Linked DNA regions of Methanococcus voltae PS. The protein of the gene in region 1 binds, or shares a complex with, the protein of each later gene. Links are inferred from orthologs where the notes say so. Each region holds a gene or a part of one and is shown on either strand. Other genes may lie near its edges.

Region 1 (15,683 bases):
GTAAGTGTCTGGGCTAACTGTACCGCTAACAACACCTTCACCGTATCCCCAAGCTGCTTCAATAACCATTTGGTCGTGATTTTGATTAATTGGGTTAACTGTGAACATAACACCTGCTTCATCTGCATCAGCCATTTTTTGAACTACAGCACATAAAGCTACTTCAAAGTGGTCAAATCCTTTTTGCTCCCTGTAAAAAATAGCTCTAGGTGTGAATAATGATGAGTAGCATTTTCTAACTGCTTCGAAAACTTCTTCATTACCCTTCATGTTTAAAAATGTTTCTTGCTGTCCTGCAAAACTTGCATCTGGCAAATCTTCCGCAGTAGCTGAACTTCTAACTGCTACAAAGATATCTTCGCCATCACTTAATTTGTTGTATGATTCGATAACACTTAATTTTAAGTCTTCAGGCATTTCCACTGTTTCAATAGCCTTTCTAACATCTTCGGAAGCTTTTATTAATTTTTTTGAATCGTTTACATCTAAACCTTCGAGAATGTGTTTAATAGTGTTTTTTAAGTTAGTTTCTTCAATGAAATATCTGTATGCGTCTGCCGTAGTAACAAATGCAGGAGGTACTGGTAATTTTGCGTTCCACATCTCACCTAATGAGGCACCCTTCCCACCTGCTATATCTACATCTTCATTTGTTAGTTCATCTAACCAAGCTATTAATTTCATTCTTTCACCGTAGTATAAATATATGATAATTTTTTAATATTACTTTCTTTTTAATTTATTTTAATAATTTATACGTTTTATATAATTTATATCATTTATATAATTTATAATTCAATAATACAATGTGTTACAAATTATTTATATGATTCTGTAGAGTTTAATACTTCATTCTTGTATAAATCACATTTGCAAAATATATGCTTATATCTATACAACTACCTATACAAATTTGTATCAACATCTACATATGTATCTATAGTTTCGATTGTATTTATAATTACATAATGATACGGGTAATAAAATTAAAATCTGTATTTTTAATTAATTTGTATTGTTAATTTGTATTTTTTTATGTATTCGTTAACATCAAATATCCTAATTAAGTATTTAAATATAATCCTTAATTGAAATATAATATAATAAATTGTTAAATATTTTATTAATATTATATTCAATTGTATAGTATAAATTATAGGATTGTAATAATATAATATGAATATAAAATTAAAATCAAAATTCTATTTAGTAAGTCTAGCCATATGCTAAATATATAAATAAGTAGTGAATTAAATGAATTATAAAATATTATTTAATGTTAAATATTATGTAATCAGACATTATGTAATCAGCATATATATTTCATAAGTAAATTAATGTAAATTATGTAAAATGGTGTAATTATGAGTACAAACGATAAAAACGATAAAACCATGGAACAAAAAATCCAAGAGTTAACCCAAATAACAAAAAAATTAAGATACAATATTGTAAAAATGATAGCAAAAGCTAATTCAGGACACCCTGGTGGCTCATTATCTGCTATTGACATAGTAGCTACACTTTACTACGAAATTATGAATCAGGATGCAACAAATCCAAAAATGCTAAATAGAGACAGATTTATTTTAAGTAAAGGTCACGCATGCCCTGCAGTATATGCAACATTAGCAAGTTTAAACTATTTTTCAGAGAATGAGTTATGGAATCTTAGGCAAGTTGGAGCTCTTTTGCAAGGTCACCCTACAATTGATATACCAGGAATTGAAGCAAACACCGGTTCATTAGGTCAGGGATTTTCAGCATCAGTGGGTATTGCACTCGGTTGTAGATTAGATAAGTATGATAACAACGTTTTCACACTTTTAGGCGACGGAGAATGCCAAGAAGGTCAGGTATGGGAAGCTGCAATGGCTGCACACCACTATAAATTAGATAATTTAATCGCAATCGTTGATAGAAACAAGTTACAAATCGATGGTTGTACTGAAGATGTAATGTGTTTAGGCGACGTTAAAGCTAAATTCGACGCTTTCGGTTGGAACACATTTGAAATTGATGGGCATGATTACAAAGCAATCATTGAAACCGTAGAAACCGCAAAAGCACTTAAAAATGGAAAACCTACTGCAATAGTTGCAAACACAATTAAAGGAAAAGGCGTTTCATTCATGGAAAATAACGTAGGATTCCACGGAAAAGCACCAAATACGGAAGAATTAGAGCAAGCTTTAAATGAATTAAGCAATTAATTAAAGAAAATACTCAATATATCAAAAAATACTATAAAAATACTATAAAAATATTATACGAATATTTGATAAATAGCAATTAAATTATGTTATTACTTAATAAATTTGTTATTTATCTAAATTATCGAGTTTATAATTAATGGTGATTAAATGGTTATGATTGGAGCTTCAATATTGTCTGCTAACTACGGACATATGGCGGAAGAAGTAAGAAAAGCAGAAGAAGCGAAAGTTGACTTTTTCCACGTTGATATTATGGATGGTCACTTTGTACCTAACTTAAGTATGGGTTTAAAGGTACCTGAATACTTAAAAGATATTACACACGGAACAGATATAGATGTTCACTTAATGGTTGAAAATCCAGACATATTTATCCCAAAAATAGCTGAAGCTTCAGATATGATTTCATTCCACGCAGAATCTACAAAATATTTATTCAGAACAGTAGATTTGATAGCAGACCATGGCGCAAAGCCAATAATAGCATTAAATCCATCTACCGGTCTCACAAATATCGAATATGTACTCGAAAACTTATACGGGGTACTTATAATGACTGTAGAGCCAGGATTTTCTGGTCAATCATTCATAAACCCAATGGTAAAAAAGATTGACAAATTGAAAAATTTAATACTTACAGAAGGATACGATACAAAAATATTCGTAGATGGTGGTATAAACACTAATACTGCACCTAAAGTTGTTGAATCAGGAGCTGACGCTTTAGTTGCTGCATCTGCAATATATGGAAAGGATGACGTTGTAAAAGCTGTTCAAGATTTAAGAGCTTCTGCAAATTTCAAAATTTAATCAAAATTAATCAAAATTAATCAAAATTAATCAAAATTTAATATATTGATTTAATAAATATAAGTTAAACTAACGGTGAAACAATGAATGGAGTTAAAAAGGCAATGAGAGAAGCCTATGGTGAAACATTAGTTGAATTGGGCGAAAAAAATGAAAATATTGTAGTTTTAGATGCGGATTTATCAGGTTCTACAAAAACAGCTCTTTTCTCAAAAAAATACCCTGAAAGATTTTTCAATGCAGGTATTGCAGAGCAAAACATGATTGGAATGTCCGCAGGTCTTGCAAGAACTGGAAAAACCGTTTTTGCATCTACATTTGCAATGTTTGCAACTGGTAGGGCTTGGGAACAGATAAGAAACTCAATAGCGTACCCTAAATTAAATGTAAAAGTATGCGCAACTCACAGTGGCGTAACTGTAGGTGAAGATGGAGCTTCCCACCAAATGACCGAAGATTTGGCAATTATGAGAGTTATACCAAATATGGTAGTTTTAGCACCTGCAGATTACTATGAAGCTAAAAGCGTTATTAGATGGTGTGCAAATTACGAAGGACCAGTTTATGTAAGAATGCCAAGAGGAAACACCGAACTTATATTTGATAACGAAGAAGATGCAAAATTCGAATTAGGAAAAGCAAGAAAATTAAAAGAAGGAACTGATATAACAATTATCGCAACCGGTGAAGTAGTACCAGAAGCTTTAAAAGCATCAGAATACTTAAGCAATGAAGGAATAAGCGCTGAAGTAGTATCTATGACTTCAATAAAACCTATTGACGAAGTTGCAATATCATTTGCAAAAGATATAATCGTAACTTTGGAAGACCACAACGTAATCGGTGGTTTAGGTGGAGCTGTTTCAGAAGTTGTTTCTTCAAAAGGTCTCAATAAAAGAGTTTTAAGAATCGGTATAAATGACACATTCGGTAAATCTGGACCTGCAAACGAATTGTTAACCTACTACAAGTTAGATGGTAAAAGCGTAGCTGAAACAATTGTTAAAAACTTATAAATCTTAAATTTTTATTCTTTTATTCTTTTATTCTTTTTTTTTAATTATTAAGTATTAAGTATTGTTTTATTATTTTTATAGAACTAATTTCTTTTTTTTATTTACAATATCCATTTCCAAAAATCTTTATATAATTTAGCACATAAAAAGAATATAAAATATATATTTTTAAATTTAATACAAATTACAAATAATTCCAATAATTCCAATTATTATGATAAAATACAAATATAAAATACAAGTATACTGAATAATAACACTGTTGAATACACTGTTAAAGGCTTTAAAAACAAAAATTCGGTGAAATAATGTTTATGCGTGAAATTGAATTGAAAGGGCACATTGTAGATAGCATGATTATGACAAAAGTTTTCGATACTACCTTGGAATTGGGCGGAGACTATAAAGTTTTAGAATTTGATATAGGAAAAGAAAAAACTGACCCTTCCTATGCAAAGCTCTTAATTATCTCAAATGAGAGTCAACAGCACCTTGAGAGCATATTGGAAGAATTACAAAACATTGGTGCAGATATTCCCGAAGTTCAAGATGTTAATTTGAAACAAGCTGAAAAAGACCAGTGCTTACCTAAAGGGTTTTATTCAACAACAAACCACCAAACTTTTGTTAAATTAAATGGTGAGTGGATTAGTGTACAACATCCAAAAATGGATGCTGTAATAACTGTAGACCCTGTCGCAAAAACCGCTGAAACAAAGGTTATACGTAAAATTAAAGCTGGCGACTATGTTGTAGTAGGTCACAGCGGTATTAGAATCGTACCTCCTGAAAAACCAAGAGACGCCGGTCAATTATTCGAATTCATGAATTCTGAAGTTTCTTCTGAAAAACCAAAGGAAGCCATAATTAGAAAAATTGCAAAGGAAATGTTTGAAATCAAACAGGAATATCAAAAGAATTTAAAAGAAGGCAAAAAAGAAGGCGGTATTGCAATAGTGGGTGGTCCTGCAATTATACATACCGGTGGAGGAGAAGCTTTAGCTAAATTGGTGGAAATGGGATATGTTCAAGGTCTTTTAGCAGGTAACGCACTCGCAACGCACGATATCGAGAGTGTATTATATGGCACTTCATTAGGTATTAATATAGAATCTGCAAACCCTGTTGTAGGTGGTCATAAACACCATATTTACGCAATAAACGATGTAAACAAAGCAGGAAGCATAAGAAATGCTGTAGAACAAGGTATAATCACAAAAGGTATTATGTACGAATGTATAAAGAATGATGTACCTTACATATTGGCAGGAAGTATAAGGGACGATGGACCGCTCCCAGATGTAGTTACTGATTCCGTAGAAGCTCAGGACATCATGAGAAGCATGGTTATGGACAAAAAAATGGTTATTATGATGGCAACGCTCTTGCATTCAATAGCAACCGGTAATTTAATGCCATCGTCTGTAAAAACCGTGTGTGTAGATATATTACCTGCAACAGTTACAAAATTAATGGACAGGGGGACGTCCCAAGCAATTGGTGTTGTAACGGACATAGGTGTATTTTTAGTCTTATTGGCAAAAGAATTGGAAAAATTGGAAAATGAACACAATAGTAAAAAATAAATTAATAATAGATTAATAATTAATAATAGATTAATAATTAATAAAATAGAATACTATAAAATAGTAATGGATGATATAATGGATAAACAACTTAGAAATTCGCAAGAATTACTTAAAAAATCAATAGAATCAATTTCAAAATTGGAACAAGAGAAATTGATAGAACTTAAAAAACAGAATATGGGCAATAAAAATGGTGCTGAAAATGGTGACAGTGCGAACACCAAAAATGCTGAAAAAACCCATAAAGACGCAAAAGCAGGTAGTATTAACATATTAGAGCTTAAAAAAGCAGCCTATGATTTAATAGAAGCTGACGAATACGTGTACAAAAAAGCTCCTAATCACGAATTAACAAAAGAAGAAGCTGAAGAGTTTACCAAAATAATATTGGACGCTCAAAAAAGTTTAAATAACGTTTTAGAAGCTTTTGGATTTGAGCAAGAAAAAACTATCATAAATCTTGACTCTGAGGCGTTATATTTAGTTAGCAATAAAAAATTAATAAAAATATTGAACGAAATAAACGAAGAAGCAAACAAAGCAATGGGAATAACTTTAAAGACTAATTTAAACATTATTTCGACAGAAGGTGTTTTAGAACCTGAAGATATGCTAGTTATTAATCCAAAAATGCCTGAAAAAGCCTTAAAGGGTATTGAAAAGAAATGTACGATTACAAAGGAAAATATCCAAAAAATAATCGATAACAAAAAACCTACTGCCATATTTGTAGTATTCAAAGAAGGAGATAAAGCTGACGAATTAATTTTAAAGAGGGCAGAAGCTTTATACGATGCTAAAAAATTACCTTTAGAAGAATTACAAATACTTTAATCGATTGAATTATACGTCTATAATTTTAATTATACCCCCTATAATTCTATAATATTTTTAATTATTAACTGAGATGATTTTATGATTGATGATAAAATAAGAAATGTAGTGAAAGAATTTAAAGCATACGTTCCGGGAAAATCAAAAGAAGAAATCGCAAGAAAATATAATTTAGACCCTGAAACAATTATAAAATTAGGTTCAAACGAAAATCCTTGGGGTTGCTCACCAATGATTAAAAATAAATTACTCGAAGAGTTACCGAAATTTAGTCAGTATCCTGAATCAATAAACCCGCTTTTATTACATGAGATAGCCGATTTTGCAAATGTACCAAAAGAAAACTTAATCGTGGGTGGAGATGGTGCAGATGAAGTAATAGACCTTATTATGAGGATTTTAATTGATGAAGGCGACGAAGTTATAATACCAATACCAACATTTACACAATATGCAATTTCCGCAAAAATACACGGTGCAAATATAAAATGGGCTAAATACGATGAGGAAAACGACTTTAAATTAGATTTAGAAAGTGTTTTAAGTCAAATAACTGATAAAACAAAAGTTATTTTCATATGTACACCAAATAACCCAACTGGTAATGTAGTCCCTACTGATGATATTAAGAAAATCGTTGAAGCTACTGACGCTCTTGTAATGATTGACCACGCTTATATTGAATATTCAAGAAAAGAATATGATTTAACCGATTGGGCTTTAAAATACGATAATGTACTAGTATTAAGAACCTTCTCAAAAGTTTTAGGTCTCGCAGGTCAAAGAATCGGATACGGTGTTTCAAGTGCAAAGGTAATCGATTATATGATGAGGATAAGACCAGCGTTCAGTTTAACAAGAGCTACGCAAATTTCAGCAATCGCTACACTTCAGGATAAGGAATTTATTTATAAAAGTCTCGATGACGGAATAAGGAGTCGAGAAATGATATACGACGGAATAAAACAGTTTAAAGAACTAGACGTTTACCCAACTGAAGCGAATTACATGCTCGTAAAAGTTAAAAATGGTATGAATTCTTCACAATTTACCGAGGAATTGCTTAAAAAAGGCGTTATTGTTAGGGATTGTTACTCTTTCACCGGATTAGAACCTTATTACGTAAGAGTATCTATAGGAACCTTTGAAGAAAATGAAAGATTTTTAAATATACTTAATGAAATCGTTGAATAAAAAGAATAACAAAGAAAATTAAAAATATATATTAAATGTAAAAATTAAAATTAAAAAATAAAATTATTCTATTTTATATATTCTATTTTATATTATTTGTATAATTCAATTACTTTTTCCCTATTTAACGAAGCTAAGAAGCTACCTAATTTAGGGCCGTATTTTTTGCTTAATAACATAGCGTATGAAGCTCCAAAAGCGTCTTTAGGGTCTAATTCTAATGAATTAGCTACTTCATAGATTAACTCGTGCAAGTTCATTGCAGTAATGTCCTGAGTTTCAAGAGCTTCAAATCTTGCAATAAATGTGTTAACCCATTCTTTTTGGGCATCTGAAAGTTTTTCATACTCCATTTTTGCCTGTTCTTTTGTATTAATGATTAATTTTTCACCGTAATTTTTAGCCCAGTTTTTACTCATTTCAAGTCTTGCAATAAGTCTGGTTTTATCAAATTCGGTAAATTCTTCCACATTGTAGCCATTTCGACTTAATATGTCGTATGCTCTTTCCATATCAATTTCTTCGTTATCTGCAATTGCAATTTGTGCAATAATTGAACAGAATTTGTATGCTACTTGAACAGGTAATTTTTCAGGAATATTTGAAGTTACAACCTCGTATAACCTAATTTTATCGAGGTCATTTGTATTTATTTCTTCTTCCGGATTATTTTTCTGTTTTTCAATTAATTCGAAGTATTTTCTTTCTAACTCGTCGTAATCGTCAACTATGTTAGGAATTCCTTTTAAATCAAAGTCGATGTGTTTTGAAGGTTTACTTCTTACTAATAAGAATCTCAATATTTCAGGATGGCAAATCTCATTCCAATCCTTAACTGCAAATACAACACCTGCAGATGAAGACATAGGAACGGCTTTATCTCCCACTTTCAATTGAATCCATTCATAAATCATTTTTTCAGGTGGAACGTATCCATAAACCATTCTTGAGATTTTAACACCTGTATCATATGAACCGCCGGACGCACCGTGGTCTTTACCCATAGGTTCTGCAGTTACGCCGAATATTTGCCATCTAGCAGGCCAGTCAACTCTCCATGGTAATTTACCGATTCCATCGAATGGTTGAACGGTATTTTCAAATCCACAGTCGGAACAAACGTAGGTAATTGTTTTATCTTCGCTATTGTATCCTAATATTTTCGTGTTTATCATTTTACCGCATTTTTCACAAACAACGTTTAAAGGATACCAGTCATCAGCAAGTGGCTCTTTTCTGAATCCGTCGAGGATTTCTTTGATTTTTAATCTATTATCGAGAGCTTTTATAATTGCATCGTTGTACATACCAGCTTTATAGCATTCACTCGCTCTGTATGTGGTAATTTCAATACCCAGGTCTTTTAAACTGTTCAAGTACGGGTTTAAGAAGTGTTCTGCGTAACTATTACAGCACCCTTCAGGACAAGGTATTTCACTTAAAGGCATACCAATGTATTTTGTGTATTCTTCAGTTAAGAACGGGTATAATTTCCTAAGTGGGTCATAATCGTCTGCAACAAATATTAATTTTGCTTTTTTACCTGCTTTTTTGAGTCCTTGGTAAATACCATCTGCAGTAAGTGTTTCTCTTGCATTTCCAACATGGATGTGACCGGAAGGGGTTATACCACTTGATACGACATATTCCTCAATTCCTTGTCTATCTCTTTTTTTGATTATTTTTTCAGCTGTAGCATCTGCCCAGTACATGTTTTTCCTCCATAAAATATTCAATTTGGACATTATAAAAATCTTAAATAAGTGATTTTAATTACTTATGTATTAATTTTATAAAAAGATTGACTATAGGATATATAGAATTGATGATTTATTAAATATAAAAATAGAATTTAAACTTAAAACAAAGAATAACAACTAACAACTAACAACTAACAACTAACAACTAACAACTAACAACTAACAACTAACAACTAACAACTAACAACTAACAACTAACAACTAACAACTAAATAAAAAAATAATTAAAAGTAACAATCATAAATTTAAATAAATGAATATATTTGCTTAAAATAAAAAAAGCCAAGGAAGGGATTTGAACCCCTCTGAAGCGGATCTGCAGTCCGCTGCCTCGCCGGACTAGACTACCTTGGCACTTGCGTGTTTTTGCTATTTCTTTTATTTACAAGTATAGGAAGGCTATTCTACTATATAAAGTTTTCTATAATTTATCATACATCTACATATACTATTTTAAAATTGACAGAATAATTATTTTAAATTATAAAATTCATATATTCCGATATACGCGTTTTAAAAAGCTTTATATATTATAAATAACATCTCTATAGTATATTATTATAATAAATGAGAAACACGTAATCTATACGATAACTAACGTTATTGGTAGATTTAAATCGAAATCTATATAAATAAAGTTAACATAGTATTTGATGAAGTATTAAGGGACTGAAACACAGATATATATTTAATTACAATGAATTACTTAATATATACTAAATTATACTCTAAATGACAGTATTTCAAAATTTAGGAATTATATTTTAGTTTTTAGTGTAATTTTCAATGTATTTAGGTATTAATTGGTTGAATTAGGTTCCCAAGTCTGTAAATTTAATATTAAAGTGAATATACGGGTATTTGCCTTTTAAAATGTGCAAAATACAAATATATGTGATTATACACGAATATATTAGTCATATGGATTATATGGTTGAAGTCAGAAACCCTAGTTTGATATGGTTGGTAAAAAATTAAGCATTTGCTTAGTAAATAAAATTAATCAATACAATTAATAAATACAAGTAGTTAGAATTACAATATTCGTTTAATAAGTTTATTAATTATCGCTTAACAATCAAAATGCTTTTATATGGTACAGCGAATGAAAACTTAAAAACGTTGATGTGCAGAGATAGTCTAGCCCGGAAAGGCGTACGGCTGGAACCCGTATGAGGCTTTGCCTCTCGGGGGTTCAAATCCCCCTCTCTGCGTCACTTTTTTATTTTTTTTACAGTCATCAAACACGAAGATCTCTGGAGGTGCAAGAGTGACTCAAACAGAATTTAGACACAGAATTAGAATATCTAAAACAGATTTAAAAGGGGAAAGTCCTTTAGAATACGCTCTTCAAGAAATAAAAGGTATTGGTAGAGCAATGGCAAGAGCTATCATTAGATTAACCGAGTTGGACCCTAAAGTTCAAGCAGGTTACATTGGTGATACAGAAGTAGCTAAAATCGAGTCAGTATTGGAAGACCCAGCAAAACACGGTATACCATCTTGGATGTTTAACAGAAAAAAAGATGTATATTCAGGGTTAGACAAACACCTTATCGAAACAGATTTAACAATGACCGTTCAAGAAGATATCACAACAATGAAGAAACTCAGATGTTATAGGGGTATCAGACACGAATTGAGATTACCATGTAGAGGCCAAAGAACAAGAGGCTCATTCAGAAAAGGTAGCTCAATGGGTGTTAAAAGAAGAAAATAATTGAGTAGCTTTAATGTTCATATCTAGCATTACATTACCTATGTATTGTAGGTATTTATGACATTTCTAGTAAAGACTTAATTAGTAAAAAACGAGTGCTTTATTCAATAGCATAACATATAATCGATATTAAAGTCGATAGACCTATTTATCTAATGACCTAAGCATGGCAGAACGCAAATGCAATTAAATGCGAATAAAAGCAAATGCAAGTGCAAAAAGGTGAAAACATGGGAGACCCAAGAAGGTTAAGTAAAAAATACGACACACCTAATCATCCTTGGATTGGCGAAAGAATAAACAAGGAAAGAGATTTAAGTCAAAAGTATGGTTTAACAAATAAAAAAGAATTGTGGAAAATGGAAACACAATTAAGAAACTACAGAAGACAAGCAAGAAAACTTATCAGCAACACAACTGCACAAGGTGCTAAAGAAGCTGTTCAGTTATTCGCTGTTTTGAAAAGATACGGTATCTTAGTTGAACAAGAGCCAACATTAGACCACATCTTATCATTAAATATTGAAAGTATCTTAGATAGAAGATTACAAACAATTGTGTACAAAAACGGTTTAGCAAGAACGCCAAAACAAGCAAGACAATTTATCGTACACGGTCACATTGCAGTTAACGGTAGAAAAGTATCATCCCCTTCATACTTAGTTGCACTTGAAGAAAATGATGCTATTTCATATGTGGGTATTTCACCATTGGCTGCTGAAAATCATCCTGAAAGAACAAAAGCCGTTGCAGACGAAAAACAATAAGGTGATTAAATGAGTCAAAAATGGGGAGTAGTGCACATATACGCATCATACAACAACACAATACTTCATGTTACAGACGTAACAGGTTCAGAAACAATTGCTAAGGTATCTGGTGGTATGATTGTAAGAAACCAGAGAGATGAGTCATCACCTTACGCAGCAATGCAAGCAGCATTCAAAATCGCTGATTTAATCAGAGATAAAGGTATTGACCACGTTCACGTTAAAGTAAGAGGTACTGGTGGACAAAAATCCAAAAATCCAGGACCAGGTGCTCAAGCAGCTATCAGAGCTTTATCAAGAGCAGGAATTAGAATCGGTAGAATCGAAGATGCTACCCCAATTCCACACGATGGTACAACACCTAAAAGGAAAAACAGATAATTAATCTAATTTATAAATTTATTCAAAAGTATAGCGAATAAATTAATCAATTTTACTTTTAATTATTCCTATATTTTAGAATTAAAGTTTATAATAAGTTTAGGGTTAATTTATTAGATAATTTATTAGATAATTGGACAATAAATACCCATTACGTAGTTATTAAATATTTATGAAATTGTTATGAAATTGATTTGGTGATTTTTTTGATAACTGATATGCAAAAAGAGGTAAAAAGAACCGGAGAGATTATAACTATAAAAGTTGAAGCTCCTTTGTCTTTTTCCAGTGCATTAAGAAGAATAATGATATCAGAATTACCAACTTATGCTATAGAAAATGTTTTTTTCTATGAAAACACATCATCAATGTATGATGAAGTTTTAGCTCATAGGTTAGGTATGGTACCAATAAAAGGAAAACCAGTAAGTTCTGATGAATTAATAACATTTGTGGTATCTAAAGAAGGACCTTGCACAGTTTACTCATCAGATTTAAAATCAGAAGTTGGAGAACCTGCTTTTGATAATATACCTTTGGTTAAATTGTTAGACGGTCAGAAATTAGAAGCTGAATGTGAAGCATTGGTAGGAACCGGTAAAATTCATTCAAAATGGCAACCATGCAACGTGGTATATAAACAACTCGAAGATAACCTCGTAGAGTTTAAGATAGAATCACACAAAAACATGGAAGCTGAGGATTTAATAAGGTCTGCATTAGAAATTCTTAAAAATAAGGCCGAAACATGCTTAATTGAATTAGAAAGTCATGTATTTAATTAAAAACAAAATAAAATACATATATGGACATATATTAGTTAACTATCTCAAATATGTCAAATATTTGATATAATTAATTCCAAAAATTTCACGAAACAATATTATTTATAATATTATTAGATTATTCATAAATATTTAATATTAGAAAAATGATAAGATAATCAAACATGACATGGTGAAAATCATGAGAAAGTTACTTGCAACAAACCCTGAAGTACACGGATTGGTACAATTCTTAAAAGAAGCAGCTTTTAAAAATGAGGCACCAATTTGGAAAGACGTTGCTAAAAGAATGGCAAAACCTTCAAGAAGAAGAGCAGAAGTAAATATCAGTAAAATAAACAGATATGCTTCAGAAAATGATACAATCGTAGTAGCTGGAAAAGTTTTAGGTGCTGGTTCATTAAAACAAAATGTTACAGTAGCTGCATTTAATTTTTCAAACACCGCTAAATTAGCTATTGAAGCTGCCGGTGGAAAATGCATAACAATCCCAGAACTCGTAGAGCAAAACCCTAAAGGTTCAAAAGTAGTTATAATGGCATAATTGAGATTTTTAAAATTTCTTATTATATTATTATTAGCTAATATAACAATATAGTTATTTACAATAGTTATACTAATTATACTCGTAATTACAATATGAATAATATACGAACGATAAACACGAAAGGTGGATAAGCATGGTTGTTATTAATGCTGAAAACGCTGTAGTTGGAAGATTAGCTTCATACGTTGCTAAGGTTGCATTAAGCGGTGAAGAAGTTACCATTATCAACGCTGAAAAAGCAATTATGACTGGTAGCAAAGAATTTGTTTTCCAAAAATACGTGCAATTAAGAAACAGAAAAAGTATTTCCAACCCTAAAAAAATGGGTCCAAAATTCCCAAGAAGACCAGAAGACATATTAAGAAGAGTTATTAGAGGCATGCTCCCTTACAAAAAACCAAGAGGAGTAGCAGCTTTCAAAAACATCAAAGTTGAAGTAGGAGCTCCTGCAGGTGTTGAAGCAGATATCATTTTAGGTTCAATGCCAAAAACCAACAAGTACGTAACTTTGGGAGAACTAAGTAGCTTCTTAGGTGCTAAATTTTAATTTGAGGTGATTTAGCGTGAAAGTTATCAATACAGTAGGAAAAAGAAGAACTGCAGTTGCAAGAGCTACTGCTAAAGAAGGAAACGGAAGAATTAGAATTAATAAAAAACCTATTGAGTTAACAGAGTCAAAATACTTAAAAATGAAGTTAATGGAACCTGTTATCTTAGCTGGTGAAGAAATAAACAACATTAACATCGACATCGACGTTAAAGGTGGCGGTGCTGTTGGTCAAGCAGAAGCAGCAAGAACTGCTTTAGGTAAAGCAATCGTAGAATTCGTAGGAAACCTCGAATTAAAAGATAAGTACTTAGCTTACGACAGAACAATGTTAGTTAGCGACGCAAGAAGAACTGAACCACACAAACCAAGTAAGTCTTCAAAAGGTCCAAGAGCTAAAAGACAAAAATCATACAGATAAATTATTTACTATTTATCTTTTAGATTTTACTTTTACTTTTATGAATTATAAATTGAATTATAAATTAGATATATATTGAATAATTATTGATTTTTAAGTTTTAGATTTTACTATTATTAATCTTATTAAGTTTATTGGGTTATTAATATCCATTTCAATTAGTAAAATAATAATATATTAAGAAATTATGGTTTACTAAGTTTAAGCTTTAGATTTTAAGTTTTTAAGTTTTTTATCAGATTTAACTTTATTAACATTATGTTTAACAATTATAATTTTAATATTGACGATATAAAACGTACGGTAAGACATATCTATCATAAGTACGTATCATAAATATGTATCATAAAATAGATATTAATAAATAATAGCTTAATAAATATTAATGAGAATCAATACACTTTAAACACTTAATAATTACCGGCAAAAGGTGATAACATGATGTTTCCGGTTAGATGCTTTTCTTGTGGAACTGTCGTTTCTGAAGTATACGAAGAATACCACGAAAGACTTAGTAATGGGGAAAAACCAGACGATATTTTAGATGACTTGCAAATCACAAAATACTGTTGTAGAAGAATGTTTGCATCTCATAGATTACAAAATAACAAAGATTTATTTGACGATGTTATGGAATACAAATAAATAATTTAATCTTACTCACAATTACGTGCGGGTGATTTTTTGAGCTATACAAAATTTGAAAAAGCGAGATTAATAGGTTCAAGAGCCTTGCAAATTTCCGGTGGAGCACCAACTACAGTCGATTCAGAAAGTAGTTCTTCTTTAGATTTAGCAATTGAAGAGGTAACCAAAGAGGTTGTACCCTTAACAATCAAAAAACCTAAAGTTATTAAATTAGATGAATAATATCAATATTATTAATTATTTAAATAAATATATATACCTATAATTTTCTCAAATTTCTATTAATTTTCCTTAGTTGTTATTTACTAATACTAATTTATCGGCTAATAATCAAATAAACAAAGCTTTATTTCGTCTAATTTTACCAATATTTACTAATCTATTAATTTATTATTAATAATGCTATTATCACTATTGATACTATAATAATTTAAAAATCAAAACA
Region 2 (18,247 bases), on another replicon or contig:
GCGAAGACAAAATAATAAAAGCATTAGTTTCACAAATCAACTTTAAAAGAACGGACGCAATAAAACCAGCTGATTTAGATGGTCACTATGCGGGAGCTATCGAATTTGGCGATTATTACTTAGTACTCTGCACTGACGGAGTAGGTAGTAAAATGGTAGTCGCAGAGATGGCTAATAAGTTTGATACTGTTCCTATAGACATGATTGCCATGAATGTTAACGATGCTATTTGCATTGGTGCTGAACCGGTCGCATTAGTCGATTATATGGCAGTTGAAACAATCACCGAAGATATAGCAAAGCAAATCGGTAAAGGATTAAATGAAGGATTGGAACAATCCAATATAAACTTAATCGGTGGAGAAACTGCTTCATTACCAAGTATGATAAACGGTGTTGACCTTGCAGGAACCGTTTTAGCAGTTGTTAAAAAGGACGAGATAGTTACGGGTAAGGAAGCTAAAAAAGGCGATGTAATCGTTGGTTTAAGAAGTAGCGGAGTTCACAGTAACGGTTTATCACTTGCAAGAAAAGTATTCTTTGATATTGCAAATTTGGACGTTAACTCAAAATTAAAACACGGAAAAACAGTTGCTGAAGAATTGCTCACACCTACAAAAATATATGTAAAACCAGTTATGGATATGATTAAATCCGATATAAACGTTAAAGGTCTTGCACATATTACCGGTGGCGGATTTAGAAAGATTAAAAGGCTAAATAAGAATGTTACATACGTAATAAATGATTTACCGGAACCATTACCGGTATTTAAAGAAATACAAGAGCTCGGAAACGTTGATACGCATGAAATGTTTAAAACATTCAACATGGGGATAGGTTTCTGTGTAGTAGTTGCAAAAGAAGATGCTGAAAAAGTAATCGAAATGGCAAATCAATACTTGATACCTGCTCAAATTATCGGTAAAATAGACGATGAATATACCTTAGAGAATGGTGAAACTGTTAAGGATACAGTTATTGTCAAATACGGAAAAGACGAATTTATAATGGAATAAGTAAGATAAAAATAAAATAAAGAAATAAAAAATAAAAATAAATTAAGAATAAATTAAGAATAAATTAAGAATAAATTAAAGAAAACTAAAAATTTGGTGAATAAAAATGCCTACAATCAATGTTGATAAAAAGGATTTAGAATATTTGGCAAATTTATCACTTTCTGATAAATTAATCGAAGATAAATTCCCTATGATGGGTGTTGAAGTTGAAGAAATTTTCGAAGAAGATAAACGAGAGATGGTTCAATTTTCAATTAACCCGAATAGACCAGACTATTTAAGTATAGAAGGTCTTGCGAGAGGTTTTAGGGGCTTTATGGGTATTCAAACAGGTTTATCCAAATACGATATACATGATAGTGATATAGAAGTAATCGTTAAAAGCAACAAAGAAAGACCATACATAGCTTTTGCACTCGTTAAAAACGTAATTGTGGATGATTTAATATTAGAAAGTATCATCAACCTTCAAGAAAAGTTACACTGGGCAATCGGTAGAGATAGGAAAAAATTGGCTATTGGTGTTCATGATTATGATAAAATCGAAGCTCCATTTACTTATGATGAAGTAGAAGGCGATGCAGTTAAATTTGTACCTTTGGCAATGGCAGAAGCTGGCGAAATGACTCCTGTTGAAATAATCGAAAAACACGAAAAAGGTCAAAAATACGCACACCTTATAAAAAGCAAATACCCTTTAATCACTGATAAAAACGGTGATGTGTTGTCAATGCCTCCGATAATTAACGGAGAATTAACCAAAGTTACAACAAACACGAAAAATCTCTTAATTGATATTACAGGAACTGAAAAGGGAGCTGTTGAAAATACCTTGAATATTGTAGCAACTGCCCTTGCTGAAAGAAGGGGAACCATTTACAGCGTAAAAGTAATTTATGAGGAAGATGGAAAGGTTGTCGATACAAAAACATACCCTAATTTAGAACCAATACAAATGGAAATCGATTTAGAGTTCATTAATAAAAAATTAGGTTTAGAGTTAAATTTTGGTCAAGTTATTTCAGCTTTGAGAAAAGCAGGTTTAGACGCTGAATTAATAAACAAAGACGGTAATAACTTACTTAAAGTTTACATTCCAGCATACAGAAACGATATGTTGGGAAAAGTGGATATCGTCGAAGAAATAGCTATTAATTATGGTTATGAAAAATTTAACGGTGCTAAAATAAACGTACATACAATTGGACAAAAAAACGAATTGGAAGTTAAATCCACAGAAATCAAAAATACGATGATTGGATTAGGATTCCAAGAAGTTATGAACTTAACACTTACAAATAAAGGTATTTTATTCGATAAAATGAATTTAGAAGTAGGTACCGTTGAAGAAGGTTGTAAAGAGTATATTGAGGTTTTAAAACCGGCTTCAATAGAGCATAACGTTATTAGAACTTCAATTATTCCTCAATTATTGGAAACACTTAAAATAAACAAGCACAATGAATTACCTCAAAAAATCTTTGAAATTGGAGATTGTGTAATCATTGATGAAGAAGCAGACGAGACTGAAAAATGCTTCGATACTAAATGTAAAGACATTAGAAAAGTGGCTGGTGCAATAATTCAACCAAATGGTAACTTTAACGAAATTAGAAGTGCAATAGACGCACTTTTAAGAGAGCAGTTTGAAAATTATGCAATTGAAAATTATGTTCACCCATCATTTATTAAGGGTAGATGTGCCAAAATTTTAATAAATGGAGAATACAAGGGGTTATTTGGGGAAATTAATCCGCAAGTTATTGTTAATTTCGAATTAGAACATCCAATAACTGCTTTTGAAATTGAAATTGACAATTAATTACTATTTTAATTGTTAATCAAATACCTAATTTTATTATTTTTTAAGTAAAAAAACTACTTTTTATAATTTATAACTAGTTACCTTATGTGTATCATTTTAAAATCAAATTTAACGGGGTTTAAAATGGAAAATACTGAAAAAACTATGATTGGAACTGAAATAAATACTGATAAGTACAAAAACATTAAAAGACATCTCGAAAGGGAAATGATTAACTTAAATCCGATTCAAAGAGGCGGAATTCTACCAACCGAGTCTAAAAAGGTCATTTATGAATATTGGGATGGATATAGTGTTTGTGACTACTGTGCTGGTAGATTAGACCAGGTTGAAACGCCACCTATCCACGAATATTTAGACGATGCCTCAAAATTCTTCGGTGCCGACATTACTAGACCTACACACGGGGCAAGAGAAAGTAAGTACGTTATAATGAATTCAGTATGTAATCGGGGCGATTACGTAATTATGGACGGTAACGCACACTATACATCTTTTGTAGCTGCTGAACGTGCAAAATTAAACATTGATATTGCACCGGTGGAAGATTACCCCACTTACAGAGTAAATCCTGAAAAATACAAGGAAAGAATCGAAATATTGGAAGATGAGGGTAAACCTATTGGTTTACTATTACTTACGCACGTTGATGGTAATTATGGGAACGTAGCAGACGCTAAAAAGGTTGGGAAGATTGCAAAAGATAAAGGGTACCCATTCTTATTGAATTGTGCCTATTCTGCAGGTAGAATGCCAGTAAATGCAGAAGACTTAAACGCTGATTTCTTGGCCATTTCAGGGCATAAAAGTATGTCTGGCTCTGGACCTTGTGGTTTATTATCAATAAGCAATAAAAATGAAGAATACAGTAAACAAATCCTAAAAACGTCTAAAAAAAATATCGTAAAAGAGCTCGAAATGCTAGGTTGCACAAGCAGGGGTATTCCCATATTAACGCTTATGACGAGCTTTGCACACGTTATAGAGAGAGTTAACAACTGGGACAAAGAAGTTAAACGTGCAAGATGGATTATTGATGAATTAGAGACCTTTGGGTTTAAACAAATCGGTGAAAAACCTAAAAATCATGATTTAATTAAATTTGAAACTCCTATTCTTGATAAAATTGCTGAACACGACAAGAGGAAAGGTTATTTCTTCTACGAAGAACTTAAAAGAAGAGGTATCGGTGGTATAAGAAGAGGGGCTACTAAAGAGTTTAAAATGAGTACCTTTGGCTTAACTGACGAGCAAACAAAATATGTCGTTGATAGCTTCAAAGAAATTATCGAAAACGGAAAAAAAGAAAATAAATTAAATTAAAAATTATTTTATTTTTATATTTTATTTTATATTTTATTTTATATTTTATTTTATATTTTATTTTATATTTTATTTTATATTTTATTTTATATTTTATTTTATATTTTTTTACCAAATAAGGAAGCTTCTACGATTTTTTTTAATATTATCGATGGTTCATCCATTTTACCATTTGCATTTATGTAGTCCACTAAATTTTTATCATTTACATATTTTAAAATTCGACCAATATTTTTATTATTCAATTTATTCATTAAATAACTCATTTTTAGACCGTAATTTATTTCTTTTCCGATTTCTGATTTCCAAAGGTCATCATAAACTTTTAAATAGCCCAAATCGGCATTAGGGTTGGTATTATAATTATTAATGGTTTTTGCACATAATTTTGCACATTTTGCACCAAAGTAAAGACCGCCTCCACTAAGTGGTTTTACCTGATTAACTGCATCGCCAACTAGCATTACGTTTTTTAAAACGCTTTTACTACTGTATCCTATTGGTATGGCACCTATGCTATATTCTACAGGTGTGGCACCTTTTAATATCTCTTTTGCATTCTCATTCGTGTTTATAAAGTTATTTAGTTTATGTAACGCATTTGAAGTGTCGCACATACCTACACGTACTCGGTCTTTTCCAGTTGGTATTATCCAAGTGAAAAAGTTTTTACTATATCTTTTATCGTAAAAAACATTTACAAAGTCACTATCAATATTAGACACGTTTGTGTATTCTATTTGAGCACCAGTTACTATTTGACGTTTTTTGTGCATATTTAAGGATTTACCAATTCCTGATTTTACACCATCGGCTCCTACAATTATTTCTGGCGAAAATAGGTATTTTTCATCTTTTAAATTGTTTTTGATTTCGATATTGTACTTAGAATTGGCATCTAAATTGGCATTCAAAATTTTTCCATGCGATTTTAGCATTAAAGTTATATTATTATTTTTTAAAGCCCTTTTTGCAATGTCTTTGTCCATCTCTTTCCTTTCATAGACCATTGCCCTAGTTTGCCCATCATCGCCAACGGTTACCTTATGATTTTCACAAAAAATATTTGCACCATTAACTTTATTGATTACACCGTTAGGATTTCCAAGTTCTTTTGAACATTGTTTACTTAATAATCCCGCACATTGTAAGGGCACGCCAATTGATTGATGTTCTTCTATAACAAGCACATTTAAATCTTTTTTAATATTTTCTGCAGTTAAAAAACCAGCAGGTCCACCACCAACGATAATAACGTCATATTTTTGACTATTTTCCATGTTGTAGTTACTTATATCTTCATTCTTATCTTCGGCTGTATCTTCATTTTCGAATTTACTTTTTTCAGGGTTATAATCTAAATTTGACATTTTTTCAATCCTTATTGTATTTGTATTGTATTTCATATGTTAATTACGTTTACAATATTTATTTTAATAATTATTATTCTAAACTATAAATGATTTGCTAAACTTTTAAATTTTAAAATCTAATCATCTATCTTAAAATTCATCGATTATCCTGTGAATAAAAAATTAAAGCTAAAATCAATATCGACGTTAGTGTATTAAAATAATTATCAATACTTAATTAAAAAATTAAAATTAAAATTAAAAATTAAAAAAGTTATATATTTAGAAATTATTTAAATGTTATTTACATTGCATTTTCAAGTGTCATGTCCATCATATTCTTAACACTTTTGGCGAGTTCTTCTGGTAAGCCTGTAATGTCCACGCTAAGGAACCCTTTAATAATTAAAGAAGTCGCTTCATCCTCTGTAAGCCCTCTTGACATTAAATAAATAAGTTGGTCCTCTGCAATCTTACCTACTGCTGCTTCGTGAGATAAATCCAAATCGGTTTCAGTAGCCTCCAATTCAGGAACTGCTAATATTCTACCTTCTTTTGAAAGGATTAAACCCCTACATTCAAGGTGACCTTTAACTTCTTTTTCAGCACCTACAAGGTGACCTCTTGAAACAATTTCTGATTCATCAACTGCGATAACTCTTGAAATCATGTCCGCACTAGAACCTTTTCCGTTAAGAACTACTCTTGAGCCCATATCGTACTTAGATTTACCACTACCATATACGATTGTTTGGAAAGTTGCTTTACTGTTGTCTCCTTCACAATAAGCTGTTGGATAGCTTTGTATGGATTTAACAGGCATTGTAGTAACGTAATTGTTAATGAATACGGCGTCTTCTTCTAGTTTTACACCAGTTCTAGGTCTAACGTGTACGTTTTCGCCCCAATTGTGTATCATAGTATAAGTTAATTTACCGCCTTTTTTAATGTAAAATTCTGAAACACCTAAGTGGAGACCAGATTTTACGTGAGGAGATGTTGTACATCCTGTTATCACGTTTAATTCAGCTCCTTCCTCTACAATAATGATATTGTGGACATTTTGCGAAACATCTTCCTTACCAATTAAAAGGCAAGTTTGTAAAGGTATAGTTTCTTTTACGCCTTTTGGTGCGTAGATGAAATAACCTTCTGATAATTCATTCTCTACTCTTGCAGCGTATTTATCCTTAATATCTACTACATTCCAATAGTATTCGCTTAATTCATGCTTTTTAAATGCTTCAGTAATAGGCATTATTTCGATATTTTTGTACATTTTTGAGTATATCGGTTCGTTGTTAACTTGAACGTATGAACCAGATGTACTTTTTTCATTTATATCGATTCCTACTTTTGAAAGTGCTATCTTTTCATCTTCATCGATTTCTTTCAATGATTCAACTTCCCTATTTGTAGGAGCAGGTGTTGGATAATCATTGAAATCTATATCTTCCCCAAATGGTGCGGGAACGTCTTTAAACTTCTCTGCTTTGACTTTAGCTTCTTTTATTTTTTGATTCATTTTTTCGCTAAATTCTGGACTTGGATTCATTTTCCCACCACGCATTTTTTATTTCTTGAGCAAGCTACGCATCTTTCGTAACCATTTTTAATAATTTCAGGAAGTATCTCATTAGGTGAGCCAGAGCAAGCAATTACTCCGTCATATAAAACGTGTGCTTTGTCCACATCCATAAAGTTTAAGATGTAACCCAAGTGTGTAATAATTAATCCTGATTTTTTACGTTCACTTGGTTTTTTATCTTTATCGAGTAAGTGGTTTATAATTCCGCCCAATAATTCAACGTTTTCAACGTCTACACCACTATCTGGTTCATCAAACATGATTAATTCAGGGTTTTGGGCATATATTTGTAATAATTCAGACCTTTTAACCTCACCGCCAGAAAAACCAACGTTTACATCCCTATCATAGAAATGTTTAATATTTAGCTTTTCTGCCATTTCGTTTATTTTGTTCATTTCCTTGGTGGTTATTGACTCAAGCAATGTATTTAATTTTACACCGGATAAAGAAGGCGGTGATTGGTAGGAAATACCTATTCCAAGTTTCGCTCTTTCATACATTGGCATATCTGTTATATCGTGACCTTTAAAGTAAATATTACCACGTACAACTTCGTATTTTGGGTTTCCTAATATGGTATTTAAAAGTGTGGATTTACCCGCACCGTTAGGGCCAAATAAAACGTGACTTTCGCCCTTATCGATATATAAATGAATATCTTTTAAAATTACCTTATCCCCAGTTTTAACCGATAAATCTTCAATTTGTAGCATATAAACACCTTTTTATATTCGGTATTATTGATTTATTTATAAATAGGCTTTATCTATAAAATTTGATAAAATATATAACTTAATAAAATATATAATTTGATAAAATCCATAACTCTTAATATTTTTTTTGTATTTATTTATCTTATCTATTTTATTAATTATAGACCTATATGAATTTGAGTAGTGGCTTTAAATTAACAACATATGCATATATGAGTATGTAATTAAAAAATAATGGCTAATAGTATATATTAGTTTATATTTGATTTTATTCAAATATATAATATAGGTAAATAAATATACTCAAATGAATTTATTACTTTTATTATTATTTTTATTATTCTTTTTATTATTATTTTTATTATTTTTACTATTCACTATTCGATATTTTTATTCGCCATTATCTTTATTTTCTAATTTTTCAAATAAATCCTTTAAAGCAGGCTTTATTTCACTTACAGAATCTAAAACGTCTATTTCTTCCATCTGTCTTATTGTTGCTACATTTTTATAGTCTACATCCCTAAGGTGTAATTTTATTGTTCTACCGTCAGGTATGATTGTATCTATTTCCCCCAGCCTATTATCCGGAGGGTACATAAGTATAGGGACTCTTGCCTTTGCCCCTTGAGCAACTGAATTCGTTATTAAAGTGTCTGCAATACCGTAGGCTATTTTTGCAGTTGAATTTGCAGTTACAGGAGCCACTAAAAACGCATCATATTTTCCAGTTTGCAATTTACCTGGTAAAAATGGAGCATTTGCATTTGCCTCAGGTAGTACTTTTTCAAAGTTTTCTTTTAATAAATCAAGTAAATTATAGAGGCTTAATACCATTCTTGCATTTTGAGAGTAATACACGTGTACCTCAAGACTAGGGTATTCCTCCTTTAACTCAACCATCGTCTTCACAATATCTTCTATCTTATCGCCACAACCGGTTATTCCCCATGCAATTCTAACCATCATATCACTTTTTTAATAATATATTAATCTTAAAAAATTTTTATTTATAATTATGCAATATTCTTATTTTATATTTTATATGGTATATGATATACTATAAATTAATTTATATTTGGTTTTAGTATGTTATTATTCTATTATTCTATTATTCTATTATTCTATTATTCTATTATTCTATTATCCTATTATTCTATTATTCTATTATTTTATCAATTTACTACTTTTTACTCAATTCATTATAGAATTTATTTAACGTTCTTTTTAAAACTCTCGCACCTTCAGTATCATTCTCGACGCCTTCACGCCCTAAATCACGTGACCAAAATGTAGCCCCTAAATTAGAGCCAAAAGAACCGCCACTAACGGGTAAAGCACCATTTAAGATGTAAAAATCATGAATGGTTTTTAAAGCCACTTCCTGACCTCCATTTCTATCCCCTCCTACTGAAATACCCATTCCGTACTTATCACGTATTGCATGAAGTTCCATTGCAAATAAAGCTCTGCATCTGTCCATTACTGTTTTTAACTGTCCTGATACATTCCCATTATAGCAAGGGGTACCCATAATTATACCGTCTGCCCATTGTAACGCTTCATAAACTTCCTGCATACTGTCTTTGTGAACGCAACCCTGTTTTTTTCTTATACAATGGTCGCAATGTATACAGAAATTTAATTCCTTTCTTGCTACGGTTATATATTTAGTTTCACATTCTATTCCGTTAGTTTTACACTTGTCAGACAAATAGGTTAAAGCATGTTGTACTGCAAAATCAGTCCCTTCTAATCTTGGGCTTCCACTAATACCTAAAATTTTCAAGAAATCACCTGGCTATAGATAAACAGATATATTAACTTTAATTGTATTTTTAATTATTATATACTATTCTGTAATTTGATTAATAAATAGTTTAATAAAAAATTATAATGTATTAAATACATATAAATAGTATATAAAAAAATAAAAAGAATAATAAAAAGAATAATAAAAAGAATAATAATACTAATAAATTAATAAACATTAAAAGAAGGGAATTATCATGATAATGGGCGCAAACATCTCTAAAGAGTTTTTTGAAAATTTAGACGAAAAACAAGTTCAACAATGCGGTATAGATTTAAAAGTAGGCACTATTTCTAAATTAAACGGTACTGGTTGTATAGATTATTCAAATAACGATAGAGTATTACCAGAATACGTTGAAATTTTCGATTCTGAAAAAGATGAATACATAGATTTAGAACCAGGTGTTTATATTGTTAAAGTAGCAGATAAAATGAGCATACCTGAAGATATGGCGGGCTTTGCATATCCTAGAAGTACATTAATTCGAATGGGTGCAACACTCTACACCGCAGTTCACGACCCAGGATATATCGGATATCCTGCCTATGCTTTGCACGTAATCAATCCATTAAGGATTAAAAAGTATGCAAGAATTGCACAGGTCGTATTTGTTGCTACAAAAGATTCAAACGGAACTTACGAAGGAATTTATAAAAATAAATAATTCTTTTAATTTTATTTTTTAGTTTTTTTAGTTTTTTTACCATTTTAATTGATAAATTTATATTCTATTAAAATAGATAATTTATTATGACATTATCTAATTATAAAATATAAAAAAAGGGGATTTAATATCAATTAAAGGGGTTTTTCTATGGGATTGGCGAATACTACAAAAATACTAATAATAGGGGTAATTGTATGGCTATTCTATAAGCCACTTGGTTATTTAATCATTATATCGTTAATTTTAAATGGGTTATATTGTGCTCTCAAAAGCAAAAATCTAAGAAAGATAGACAAAGCAATTTATTTTTTAATGGCAATATTTGTAATCGGCGTAACTATCCCTACGGGTTTTTTACCGGATAATTACAACGGAGAACAGTTTATACGAGATAATTGGATGTTATATGCCATTGCTGTTGGTATTACAGTATTATTAATTGTTTTGTACTCATATAGGATGAAAAAATACTATATTGAGGTAGATTTCCAAAAAAAGGCACTTAAATAATAAAATAATAAGATTAAATTGTTATAAATTTTGTAACGAATCTATCGAACCGTCAAATTTTATAATTTTAATATCTTGCGATTTTGCAAATTCAACTAATTCATTATTTTTTTGATTAATTTCCCCGACTGGGAAATTAGAATATACAAACATATCACAATTTAACAACTGTTTTTTGGCATTTTCAAACGTTTCACCAGAGATATTTGAAAATGATTTTTCAGAAATTATATTTACTTCCATTGTCTTAGATATCGCATAATCAATATCATTTTCGTGTAAAATACCTACTGTAATATCATAACCGTTTTTCTTAAAGTATCTCAAAGCTTTTGCGCCTGTTCCACCACCACAAGTTATAAAAACTTTTTTAGGTAGCAATACATCATTTGTATCAAATTCTGAACCAGTTTTGTTTAACCCTAAATCCGAATTTACTTCCGAATTTACTTCCAAATTTATTTCTGAAGTTAATTCCTGATTATAATTATTTTTTAATTCGAAATAACCAATTTGTTCATTATAATTTGCCTCAGTTAATCCATAGAGATAATTTACAGTTTCAGTGGTCATTATATCCTCTGGGAAACCGTAAGCAAGTATTTTATTATCTTTAACGAGTGCCATTTTGTCGGCAATTCTTAAGGCAAGTTCTATGTCGTGTAAAGTAACTATAATAGCTATATTCTTTTTGGATAACTTTCTAAGTAGTAAAGTAAGTTCTATTTTGTGATTAGCGTCTAAAAAACTCGTAGGCTCGTCAAGTATCAATATTTCCGGCTCCTGTGCAAGAGCTCTTGCAATCATTATTTTTTGACGCTCCCCGTCACTCATCTCGAAAAAGTTCTTTTCAAGTAATTTGGTTGCATTCACAAGTTTTGCACTGTGCATTATTATTTCTTTGTCTTTTTTGCTTAATCTACCCAATAAACCCGTGTATGGGTGTCTACCGATAGAAATTACATCGTAACCAGTCATATTTGCCGGATTAATCCTGTCTGTTAAAACTACCGCCATTTCTTTTGCAAGTTGCGAAGGCTTTAAGTTGTGGATTTTTGAACTGTTTATATATACTGCTCCTTTTTTTGGCGTCAAGTAGGTTGCAATTGTTTTTAAAAGTGTAGATTTTCCCGCCCCGTTAGGTCCTATAATACACAATATTTCATTTTTATGTACGTTTAAATTTACATCCGTTAGTACTTCCGAATTAGCATATCCTACAGTTAAATTTTCCGTTTTTAACATTATATAACCTTTAAATTATTTTTTCTTTTTTAGAGTGTAGTTTTTAATTTTCAATAATAGAGGTACTATTAAATATAATATTACTACTTATTAAAGTTATCTTAATTTTTTTAAAGTTATCTTAAGTATGTAATATGGACGATATATTCAAATAAATAAATTTACAATTATTATTTATATTAATAGAAACATCATATTTGTTAAATTTTAATGATTAATAATGTAGAATAATAATGTAGAATAATGTTAAAATTAAAATCAACTAGAAATATTTAAAAATTAAGGAATCGTGAAGTCATATGTATGAAGGAGAAATAGCAATTGGACCAGTACACTCTACAATGTTAGAACCGCACAGATTAAGACTTTTTATAGATGATGAGATTGTAAAAGACGCAGAATTATCAATAGGCGTTAACCATAGAGGAATCGAAAGATTAATGGAAGGTTTACCTGTAGAAAAAGCTTGTATATTAACCGAGAAAATATGTGGTATCTGCTCACATATCCATCTTTGGAGTTCTGTAAGATTAACAGAAATTGCAAGTAAAATATACGTGCCTGAGAGAGCACAACACATTAGAGTTATTGTTGAAGAATTAGAGAGATTACACTCACATAATTTATTATTTGGTCACGCTTTTGAAATATTGGGGCATGAAACAATGTCAATGCGATGTTTCATGACAAGAGAGCCTATTATGCAGATATTCTTTGAGATATCTGGAAGTAGGGTTCACTATTCTTGCCCGCTAATCGGTGGAATTAGACCTCGTTGTAATATAACCGAAGAACAGAGCAAAAGGATACTTTTAAAATTAGATGAGTACGAAGAAAATATAACTGCTATTATTGATAGAGTTTTAAAAGACCCACTCTTAATTTCAAGAATGAAAGGTGTGGGCATACTTGACAGAAAAACTGCGGCTAAATTTCACGCTGTAGGTCCAACTGCAAGAGGTAGTAATATAAAATCTGATATGCGTAAAATGGGTTGGGTTCCAGAGTATGACGCTTACGAATTTGACGAAATACTATTTGACGATTGTGACGTATTATCTAGAATTGCAGTTCGTGGATTTGAAATTCTCGAAAGTGTTAAAATAATAAGGCAAGCTTTAGAATTATTAAACGATAAAAGCTTAAGTCCTGAAATTTACAACTCCGACTATGAAGTAAAAGAGTTTAAACCGATTGAATGCTACACTGAAGCTCAAAGAGGTCAACAATACTATTCATATGGTGTTGATAAAGATGGTAGAGTAAGACATGCACGTATCAGAACCCCTACTGCTACAAACTTAGGTGCCATGGAAGAAATAGTTAAAGGATACCACGTAAGCGATGCAGAACTTATTATTGCAAGTTGTGACCCTTGTTTCACTTGTACGGACAGATTATCCATATTAAAAGAAGACTATAATACTTACTCTAAAAAAATTTAAATATATTTTTTTAATTTATTCTTAATTATTTAAGATAGCATATTTATAATTAATTCTTATTTTATTCGTAGTTTATCATTTTATAAATTATTCTTATCTTTTTTATATCATCAATGTGTGGAAACCTTTTTATATTGGAAATATATAACTAATGAGTTATAGGTACAACTATTGTAACATATAATAATGATTACATTACCCTGTGTACCGATAGGATGAATATCCCACTAAATAGAACATAAGAAGAAACATAAGAAACAAGTGGAGGTAATAATATGCCTGCCCCAAGATATAAATCTGGCTCAATGAAAAAAACCTGTGTAAGAGTAACTAAAGGAAATACTGCTCATTACAGAAGAAAAAAACAAGGTACAGCTAAATGCGCTGCTTGCGGTGCTGTTTTAAACGGTGTACCTAAAGGCAGAATTGCAGAAATCTCAAAATTAGCAAAAACCGAAAAAAGACCTGAAAGAGTATATGGTGGACATTTATGTGCAGCATGTGTTAAAAAAATCATGGTCGAAAAAGCAAGAAACTTTTAATTAGGTGCTATGATGATTATAACCATTGGAGGATTACCTGGAACTGGAACAACCACAATCGCCAAATTAATTTCTGAAAAATATAACTTAGACCACGTATGTGCAGGTTTTATCTTCAGAGATATGGCCAAGGAAAATAATATGTCTTTGAAAGATTTCAGCGAATATGCTGAAGCTAATGATAAGGTAGATTATGAAATTGACCGTAGGCAGATTGAATGTGCTAAAAAGGGTAGTATAGTCCTCGAAGGAAGATTAGCAGGTTGGATGCTTGAAAAGAATAATATTAAAGCAGATTTAAGCATCTGGTTAAAAGCAGACCCAATGGTTAGATGCAAAAGAATTAGCTTGCGAGAAAATGAAGGCATCGAAAAAGCGATGGAAGAGATGATTCTTAGAGAAAACTCTGAGAAAAAACGATATAATGAAATATACGACATAAATATTGATGATTTATCAATCTATGATATAATTATCGAATCATCCAAATGGGATATTAACGGGGTATTTAAACTCATTGATTTTGCAATAGGTAATAAAATTCAATAATTTTAGTTAGTTAATCTAATTAATTTAATTACTTTAATTTTATTATCGTTCGGAATGAAGTTAAATACTTCCCTATTTCAAGAATGAAGTGCGTAACGGCGACGTTCACATTAACAAAAAATAAGGCGAGGTAATACTTATGTCAGCTATAGAAGTAGGTAGAATTTGTATTAAAACATTAGGTAGAGAAGCAGGTAACACATGTGTTATCGTGGAAGTATTAGATGCAAACTTTGCAGTAATTGACGGAAACGTTAAAAGAAGAAGATGCAACTTAAAACACGTTGAACCTACCGAAAAAACCGTTGAGTTAGAAAAAGGAGCATCAACAGAAGAAGTTAAATTAGCTTTAGATGCTGCAGGTTTATTATAATTACATATCTTCACTAAATTAATTTAAATTAGTTTATTTAAATTAATTTAAGTAGTTAAGTATTAATTTAATAATATTTTGAATTAATACTTTTAGCTACATATTTTGATTATTTTGAATATTATTTTGATTATTTTAAGTTTGAATTTTAATTTTAATCCAGGTTATTTTATTTTATGTATTTATATATTAACGATTAAAAATCTCTATTTTTCAATTAAATTCTCAACAAATATTACTAGTATGTTAAAACTTTACTATATTAATAATATTCTAATTAATTATATAATATAGTTTAAATTATTAAACGTTTAAATCCCCAATATATAAAATTAACTATTTAGTTTCAATAATAATATAATTATATTAAAATGCTAATAACTAGTTTTGTTCCCCTTGTGGGGTATAATATCTAAAATATAAGTAATATTCGATTAATATATCCTATAAATTATCACATTAAGAAATATAATATATGTATAAAAATATTTAAAAGGTCAACTATTGAATTTTGGAGATATTTAATTCAAAAACTCCTTAAAAATAACTATGACAATATAATAAAATATTGTAAAATATTGTAAAATATTGTAAAAATTACAGAAAACCCCGCATTAAAAATCTAACAATATTGAGGGCGATAATGAAAAAAATAAACAGTATAGTGAAAAAATTAAGTCATAAAATGCTAATTATGTCTATGATATCTATCCTAATACCAATGGTAATATTGAGTACCTTTTCTATAAATGGACTAGATAATTTGGCCTCTAAGAGCCTAGATAAATCTGCAGAATTGTCTTTGAATTCCGGGAGTTTATCTCTAGATGATAAAATGAAATCCTATGATAAATTTTCAGAATATACATCAAGTACCAAAGGATTAAAAAAGGAAATAATGACACAAAATATATCTAGCCTTAAATCTAGAATTAAATTTACTAATAGCATGCAAGATGTAGAGTTAATGGCCATTACAGATGAAAATGGAACCATAATGGCATCTACGGCACATGATAACGATTTTAAAATTAACAATATAATATCTAAATTTTCCAAGTCCCCTAAAACTACAGCATTTGAGGCAGTACCTGGAAATATTGCTGAAAAAATAAGCAATTATAAGGTACGAAATACGAATGATGCTTTAGCCATAGTTTCAGTTGCACCAATATATTATAATATGGAAGCTTTAAGTACGACTGACAAAAACGGAAAAATAATAGGCTATTTTGTAATTATGGATGTTTTAAACAACGATGCAACCTATCTTTCAGAACTTCAGGAAGAAACAGGAAGTAGTGCAACTTTAACGTTATATGACTCAAGAGTATCCACTACTGCAGATAATAAAGATTTGATTGGTAAAAAAATTAATTCTGAAGCTTATAATTCATTAAAAACACAAGATAGATACTATGAAAATTTAGTAATTGATGGTAACTACTATTATTGTGGATATAAAGCTTTAAGAGACATAGATGGTAATTTAGTAGGTACTTTAGGAATTGGGGCACATACTGAAGAAATATTGTCTGTTTTGGATGAAACTAGAAGTCAAATTATAACCGTTATAGCTATAACTTTATTATTAGCGTTAATTATGTCATTATATGCCGGTAGACTTATTACAAAACCATTAAATACGTTAAAAGACGTTGCTGAAAAATTTGGAGCAGGAAACTTTTCAGCCCGTGCCAATATTAAAACAGGTGACGAATTAGAAGATTTAAGCAATTCATTCAACCTTATGGCTGAGAATATTCAATCTATGGGAAAATTAATGGAAGCGGATAAAGAAAAATTGGCAGAAACAATAATGGACGTTTCAAAAGTTATGAAAAAACTTTCAGAGGGCGATTTTACAGTTCATGCTGACGAAAGCAAAGACATTAATGGCTTGCAAAAGTCAATTAACTTAGCAATAGAAAATATTGGCGAACTAATCAAAGACTTAAGAAAAGATATTGAAGTATTAGATAGTGAAATAGAATCAATCGAAAGTCAATTGACAAATGCTGAGGAAAGTGCTGAACAATTAACTGATGCAGCCTCACAAGTAGCTAATGCAGCATCTGACCAATCTGTGAAATTACAAAATTCTACTAATCAACTCATGGAAACTTTTGAAGGCACTAAATTAGTCAATGATACAATAGAGAATATGGTTAAAATTGCTGGGTCAATAAAAGGAAATTCAAATGAAGGGACGCATAAAGTTGAAAATGCTACCGGAACTATGAATAATATTGCTAATGTTATTGATAACCTTAGTAAATCTATTGGCGAGCTAGGAACTGAAAGTAAGAAAATTAACGAAGTAACTACGTTAATCAAAGATGTTGCAGACCAGACCGGTTTATTAGCACTTAATGCAAGTATCGAAGCAGCTCGTGCAGGGGAAGCAGGAAAAGGCTTTGCAGTTGTAGCAAGTGAAATTAAAGACCTTGCCGAAGAAATTAAAAAGTCTGTGGAAGATATTAATAAAACCATCAAAGGTATTAATTGTAAAATCGATGAAACAATTGAACTTGGAAATACTGGAAAATCACAAGTTAAAAAAGGAGTTTTAGCAATTGCTGAAGTTAATTCAGCCTTTGAAGGTATACAAAATGGTGTAGCTAATTCAGGTTCAAGAATGGATAATATCTATAAAGGGTCACAGAATGCTGCCACTAATGTAAATTTAGCTTTAAAGAATTCACAAGAAGTTGCGGCTATTGCAGAAGAATTTGCAGCTACCGCTGAAGAAGTAACAGCTTCTACAGAAGAGTTAAATAGTATTATTGAAGAAATAAGAAACGCATCCAAAGAATTAACGAAAATTTCAGGTAATGTTTCTAAAAAAACTAATGAATTTAAAGCATAATTAAAAATAGTAGTATATTTAATAAATTATAAAATTACTGTAAATAATCCTCAATTTCCTTTAAATTGGGGAAATACATAATTTCTTTTTCTTTTATTATTGGATAAATTTTCTCTTTAAAACTTTCAGATTTAAGTTCTTTTAAATATGGCGATAAAAAATTGCCAAATAATTCATTTATTTTTACTCCTGAAGGTATATTTGAAAATGAAGGCAATACTAAAATATTTTTTAAATTATGATTTTTATTATCTTTATTATCTTTATTATCTTTATTATATTTATTATTTTCAAAAAATTTATTATAATCTGCAATATGTAAATAACTAGGGAATCTATGATTATTTAATTCTAAAACTGGATGTTCGTGTCCCATAATCATTAAATTTATGTCTGACTTGAAAT

Evidence for each region.
Region 2: the proteins of M2325_RS04605 (region 1) and pscS are in contact, whole or in part, in a solved structure (PDB 3WKR), measured with the Methanocaldococcus jannaschii proteins. The link is inferred for Methanococcus voltae PS from one-to-one orthologs.

Annotation. Positions count from the first base shown.
Region 1 is NZ_JANUCQ010000002.1:286,526-302,208, reverse strand. Bases 4,659-7,585 are described here. They hold M2325_RS04605 (DUF2100 domain-containing protein), read left to right. Parts: upstream 4,659-5,706; coding sequence 5,707-6,465; downstream 6,466-7,585. Other genes in these bases: hisC (histidinol-phosphate transaminase), read left to right, coding at 6,547-7,585; M2325_RS04610 (ornithine cyclodeaminase, nickel-pincer nucleotide-dependent), read left to right, coding at 4,659-5,628. Outside these bases: ppsA (phosphoenolpyruvate synthase), read right to left, coding at 1-684; M2325_RS04625 (transketolase), read left to right, coding at 1,395-2,213; rpe (ribulose-phosphate 3-epimerase), read left to right, coding at 2,364-3,026; M2325_RS04615 (transketolase family protein), read left to right, coding at 3,110-4,042; more of M2325_RS04610, read left to right, coding at 4,351-4,658; more of hisC, read left to right, coding at 7,586-7,659; lysS (lysine--tRNA ligase), read right to left, coding at 7,752-9,371; M2325_RS04580 (30S ribosomal protein S13), read left to right, coding at 10,690-11,139; M2325_RS04575 (30S ribosomal protein S4), read left to right, coding at 11,370-11,906; M2325_RS04570 (30S ribosomal protein S11), read left to right, coding at 11,916-12,290; M2325_RS04565 (DNA-directed RNA polymerase subunit D), read left to right, coding at 12,509-13,075; M2325_RS04560 (50S ribosomal protein L18e), read left to right, coding at 13,257-13,619; M2325_RS04555 (50S ribosomal protein L13), read left to right, coding at 13,756-14,169; M2325_RS04550 (30S ribosomal protein S9), read left to right, coding at 14,186-14,590; M2325_RS04545 (DNA-directed RNA polymerase subunit N), read left to right, coding at 15,029-15,235; M2325_RS04540 (DNA-directed RNA polymerase subunit K), read left to right, coding at 15,275-15,460.
Region 2 is NZ_JANUCQ010000004.1:1,707-19,953, forward strand. Bases 2,151-5,070 are described here. They hold pscS (O-phospho-L-seryl-tRNA:Cys-tRNA synthase), read left to right. Parts: upstream 2,151-2,970; coding sequence 2,971-4,170; downstream 4,171-5,070. Other genes in these bases: pheT (phenylalanine--tRNA ligase subunit beta), read left to right, coding at 2,151-2,844; M2325_RS07055 (geranylgeranyl reductase family protein), read right to left, coding at 4,269-5,070. Also shown: purM (phosphoribosylformylglycinamidine cyclo-ligase), read left to right, coding at 1-1,019; more of pheT, read left to right, coding at 1,126-2,150; more of M2325_RS07055, read right to left, coding at 5,071-5,450; M2325_RS07060 (SufB/SufD family protein), read right to left, coding at 5,827-7,047; M2325_RS07065 (ABC transporter ATP-binding protein), read right to left, coding at 7,074-7,826; archaeoflavoprotein AfpA, read right to left, coding at 8,217-8,792; M2325_RS07075 (flavodoxin family protein), read right to left, coding at 9,010-9,615; M2325_RS07080 (deoxyuridine 5'-triphosphate nucleotidohydrolase), read left to right, coding at 9,836-10,306; M2325_RS07085 (hypothetical protein), read left to right, coding at 10,457-10,819; M2325_RS07090 (ABC transporter ATP-binding protein), read right to left, coding at 10,841-12,064; M2325_RS07095 (hydrogenase large subunit), read left to right, coding at 12,364-13,509; M2325_RS07100 (50S ribosomal protein L34e), read left to right, coding at 13,785-14,051; cmk ((d)CMP kinase), read left to right, coding at 14,064-14,600; M2325_RS07110 (50S ribosomal protein L14e), read left to right, coding at 14,740-14,973; M2325_RS07115 (methyl-accepting chemotaxis protein), read left to right, coding at 15,617-17,842; M2325_RS07120 (metallophosphoesterase), read right to left, coding at 17,877-18,247. UniProt on the Methanocaldococcus jannaschii protein: Converts O-phospho-L-seryl-tRNA(Cys) (Sep-tRNA(Cys)) to L-cysteinyl-tRNA(Cys) (Cys-tRNA(Cys)).